DNA from 2 places in the Tissierella sp. genome. Region 1 is predicted to be linked to the other one. Evidence: predicted binding sites of a transcription regulator. Region 1 holds the regulator's gene; the other holds the start of a gene.
The links. The regulator HrcA, encoded in region 1, represses chaperone genes, less so after heat shock. The targets are predictions, from matches to a motif close to ATTAGCACTCNATANTATNGAGTGCTAAT.
Positions count from the first base shown of each region.

Region 2: htpG (molecular chaperone HtpG) is a predicted target of HrcA. The motif match lies at 1,429-1,457, and genes of this name have one in related genera.

Region 1 is NZ_JAVKTS010000004.1:92,200-94,697, reverse strand. Features, by position in the region: gene grpE (nucleotide exchange factor GrpE) at 1-234, opposite strand, end outside; gene hrcA (heat-inducible transcriptional repressor HrcA) at 264-1,310, opposite strand; gene hemW (radical SAM family heme chaperone HemW) at 1,440-2,498, opposite strand, start outside.
Region 2 is NZ_JAVKTS010000001.1:674,532-677,029, reverse strand. Features, by position in the region: gene htpG (molecular chaperone HtpG) at 1-1,392, opposite strand, end outside; gene RIN63_RS03140 (methyl-accepting chemotaxis protein) at 1,620-2,498, opposite strand, start outside.

The DNA.
Region 1 (2,498 bases):
AAGATTGTTAACAAAAGATTCTAATGCATAAGCTATTGTACTTTCTTTATCTTTTTCAGTTCTTTTTCTAAAGTTCACAAAATCTGCCTGAAGTCTTAATAACTTATTGTTTAACTCTTCTATTTCTCTATCCTTAGATTTTAAAATTTCATTAACTTCTTCAACATCTTCTTCAATAATCGGTTCATCTACTAAATCTTGATTTTCATTGCTTTTATCTTTTTTGTTTACCACAAAATCACCTCTTATTTCTTGTTATATATTTAAACCAATTTGCCTAAGAATATATCTATAATCTCTGTAATATTAGTAGAAAATAGCTCTAATGTATTAATTATTTTATAATAGTCCATCCTAGTTGGACCTATTACACCAATTTTTCCTATAGTTTTATCACCTAGCCTATAGGTTGCTGTAATTAAGCTACATCCTTTTATTGGCTCATATATATTCTCATTACCAATGGTTATCTCCATATCTTGATTAAAAGTATTGTTTAATAAAAGATCTACTACAGAATCTTTATCCTCTATAAAATGTATAAAGGATTTTGCTTTTTCAAGATCCTTATACTCAGGAAAATTCAATATTTTAGTTACTCCATCGGAATATAAATCAATATTGTCTATATCATCCATTGATTGATTTATTACTGGAATAATCCCCTCCATAATAGTCTTATAATCATATATTTCTTTCAAAATTCCATTAGAGATCTCTGCATCAATCTCTTCCACTGTTAATCCTTTTAATTTAGTATTTAAAAAATTAGATATTATTGAAATCTGATTTTCTGGTACTTCTCTATCTAATCTAAATACAGTATTTTTAACTACACCAGAGTTGCTAACTAAAACCATTATAATTTGCTGATTATCAATTGGAACAAGTTGAATATGCTTTAGTTTAGACCCTTTAATCTGTGGAGATATGGCAAGAGCAGTGTAGCTAGTCAATGCTGATAATATCTTAGCAGAATTCTGTAGCAACTGTTCAATCTCTCTAGACTCATTAATTAAAATTTTTTTTAATTGATTTTTTTTGTTTAAATCTATACTAGGTCTATGTCCTTTTAAAATTTCATTTACATATAATCTATAAGCTTTATCAGAAGGAACTCTTCCAGCAGAGGAATGAGGCTTATTAAGATATCCTAAGTCCTCTAAATCAGACATTTCATTTCTTACAGTGGCTGAACTAACCCCTAAATCAAATAATTTAGTTATTGTTCTAGATCCAATTGGCTCAGCGCTTGATATATAAGCATTGATTATTGCATAAAGAACTTTAACTTTTCTCTCATCTAACATTTTTCATCACCTCTTATAATAAACATATATTAGATGTTGTTAGCACTCTATCCTTTTGAGTGCTAATCCTTACGATTTTAAATTATCACTCCTTGAACAATTTGTCAATAGTTTTTTCGAAATAATTTGTTATCTTAAAAAATCAACTTCAACTAAATTTGATAAATCCAAGCCTTTCTTTGTTAAAAAAATATAGTCAGTATTACTTGATATCAATCCATTACTCTCATGCTTATTTATTATGTCCTTATAAATTGTTTCTATTTTCATTCCAAACCTATTCTCAAACTCTATTTTATCAATTCCCTTTATCTTTCTAAGACCTAGTATGGAAAATTCACCTATTTCTTCATCTAAGCTTATTATCTCTTCTCCCTCTATTGGCAAAATTTGATTATTTAATTTTTCAATATAGTTGTCCATATCAGATGTATTCCAATATCTTCTTCCCTCAATATTAGAGTGACTACTTAGTCCCACTCCAATATATGGCTTCACATCCCAATAAACCAAATTGTGCCTACATTCATAGTTTGCTAATGAATAGTTAGATATTTCGTAATGATTATATCCATTTTTTATAAGGTATTCCCTAGCTCTATGATACATTGCTCTCTCAAGATCTTCATCTGGTAAATATATTTTTTTTTCATTATATAGCTTATTTAAATATGTTCCTTCTTCAAGAATAAGTCCATAATATGATATATGTTCAACTCCTAGATCAATAACTTTTTTCAATGAATTCATTACATCAGCTAAACTTTGGTCTGGAAGTCCAAAGATTAAATCCACATTAATGTTTTTAATACCACCTTGCCGTAAAATTTCATAACTATTGTAGAAATCTTCTAGGCTATGAGATCTTCCAATTGATTTTAGTAAATTATTATCTAAAGTTTGAGCACCCATACTTACTCTGTTTATTCCGGACTCTTTATATATATGAACCTTTTCTTTATTTAATGTCCCAGGGTTTGCTTCCACAGTTATTTCAAACAAATGACTAGTATTGAAATTTTTATATATGAATTCAAGTATCTGATTTACATATTTTGCATTTATACTAGATGGAGTTCCTCCTCCTATGAAAATAGTCCTAATACTATATTCTTTTATCCTTTCTTTATATAAGCTTAATTCGGTTATCAAACTATTTACATAGCTATCAATCTTATGATTTTTATT
Region 2 (2,498 bases), on a different contig from region 1:
TGTAAGATATAATATTTCATAGCCCTTATCATTTACAAGCTCAGTTTGTGGCAATCTATTTATTCTTTCAACTGATTCTCCAGATGCATAGTAGATGTATTTTTGCTCCTCTGGCATTCTAGCTACATATTCTTCCAATGTAACCATTTTCTTTTCTTTTGAAGAATAGAAAAGAAGTAAATCCTGTAAAGTTTCCTTATTCATACCATAGCTACTATATATGCCAAATTTAAGTCCTCGACCAAAACTTTCAAAGAATTCTTCATACTTTTCTCTTTCATTCTTTAGTAATAGCATTAACTCATCTTTAATCTTATCTTCAATCTTTTTTGCTATAACTTTCAATTGTCTATCGTGCTGTAATATTTCTCTAGAAATATTCAAAGATAAATCCTCTGAATCTACTACTCCTTTTACAAAACTAAAATAGTCTGGAAGTAGATCTGGGCATTTACTCATTATCATTACACCATTTGAATATAGTTCTAGTCCCTTTTCATATTCCTTAGTATAAAAATCATAAGGAGTTTTACTAGGTATAAATAGTATTGAATTATATCTAACAACACCATCTACAGATAAATGTATTGATTTAATTGGCTTGTCAAAACCATAATGCTTCTCTGCGTAGAAGTTTTCGTAATCTTCTTCTGTTAATTCATTCTTGTTCTTTCTCCAAATAGGAACCATACTATTTACAACTTGTTCCTCTTTATACTCTTCATACTCATCTTCAGACCCTTCTTTTTTTCTGCTCTTTGTCACATTCATTTTAATTGGGTATCTAATAAAGTCTGAATATCTCTTAATAATCTCTTTTAATCTATATTCCTCTAGGAACTCGTCGTAATTTTCATCTTCACTATTTTCCTTAATCTTAAGTATTATCTCTGTTCCAATAGTATCTTTTTCACAAGGCTCTATAGTATAACCCTCTGCCCCATCAGATTCCCATTTATATCCTTGATCCGATCCAAAAGTTTTACTTATTACCCTTACATTTTCTGCCACCATAAATGCGGAATAAAAACCAACACCAAATTGACCTATTATATCAAAGCCATCTTTTATTTCATTTTCTTTCTTAAATGCAAAGCTACCACTATTTGCAATTACTCCAAGATTCTCCTCTAACTCTTCCTTTGACATTCCTATTCCCGTATCAGATATAGTCAATGTCCTATTATCCTCATCACTTGCTATATTGATATAATAATCATCCTTATTAAACGATATGCTTTCATCAGTTAAGGCTTTGTAGTAGATTTTGTCTATTGCATCAGATGCATTGGAAATTAACTCTCTTAAGAATATTTCCTTATGTGTGTAAATTGAATTGACCATTAGATCAAGCAAGCGTTTTGATTCTGCCCTAAATTCCCTTTTCTCCATAGTTATCTACTCCTTCTTTTTTACTATTATAAATTTATTAGCACTCTAAGTTTGAGAGTGCTAATAATAATTTTATATCATACTTTATTTTTTATGTCAATATCTAGTATTAAACGGTCCTAAAATTAATCTAGATGCAATAGGAATGGACCCATTACATCTAGATTAAATGTCTATCTATCTTCAATTATTGTGCATCTTGCCTTTACACAAATAGTTATTATATATTATTGCATAGTCGTTCTTGCAAGTTCTTTACTGGATTTTCCCATATCTTTTATAGCAATATCACTATTAATTATTCTATTATTCTGCTCATCAATTGTTGCCTGTATCTCTTCTATTGAAGCGGCATGTTCTTCTGATATGCTTGCTATATTTTCTATTTGATATTGGATCTCATTAAATCTGTTGAATAGATCTTCAACATTTTTATCCTCTAATTTCACCATATTCCTTACTTTATCAAAAGAGGATGTCATACTACCAAAGCTTTTAATCATACCCTCCATAAGATCCTTACCTATATCTGCTGCTTCGTTTCCTTGATTTACTTCCGATAGCACTATCTTAGTCCTTTGGTTTATTTCATTGATTATCCTGCTAGCATCGTTAACATTTTCCTTGCTAAGTTCTGCAAGTTTTCTCACCTCTTCTGCAACAACTGCAAAGCCCCTACCTGATTCACCAGCCCTAGCGGCTTCTATAGCTGCATTTAATGCAAGAAGATTTGTTTGTTCTGATATCTGTATTATAATGGATAATATTACATTAATATTATTTATACTGCTTTCCAGTTCTTGTACATTGTTTGCAGCTGATGTGACCGTACTATTGATTATTTCCATCTGTTCATTTGTTTTATTGAATATTTCAAGGCTATTTAATGTTAGTTTATCTGTTTCATTAGTAACTTGACTTACCTCCATTGAAATCTTCTGTGTATCTTTAACTATGTCACCGACTTCTAAAACTAAGTTGTTTATACTTTGGATACTATTTGCCTCCTGACTAACACCAGTGGCTATCTCTTGAACAGCTAAGGTAATAGAGTTACTTATATCTCTAATTATCTGAAGATCATTTGAAGAATTAGATATATTATT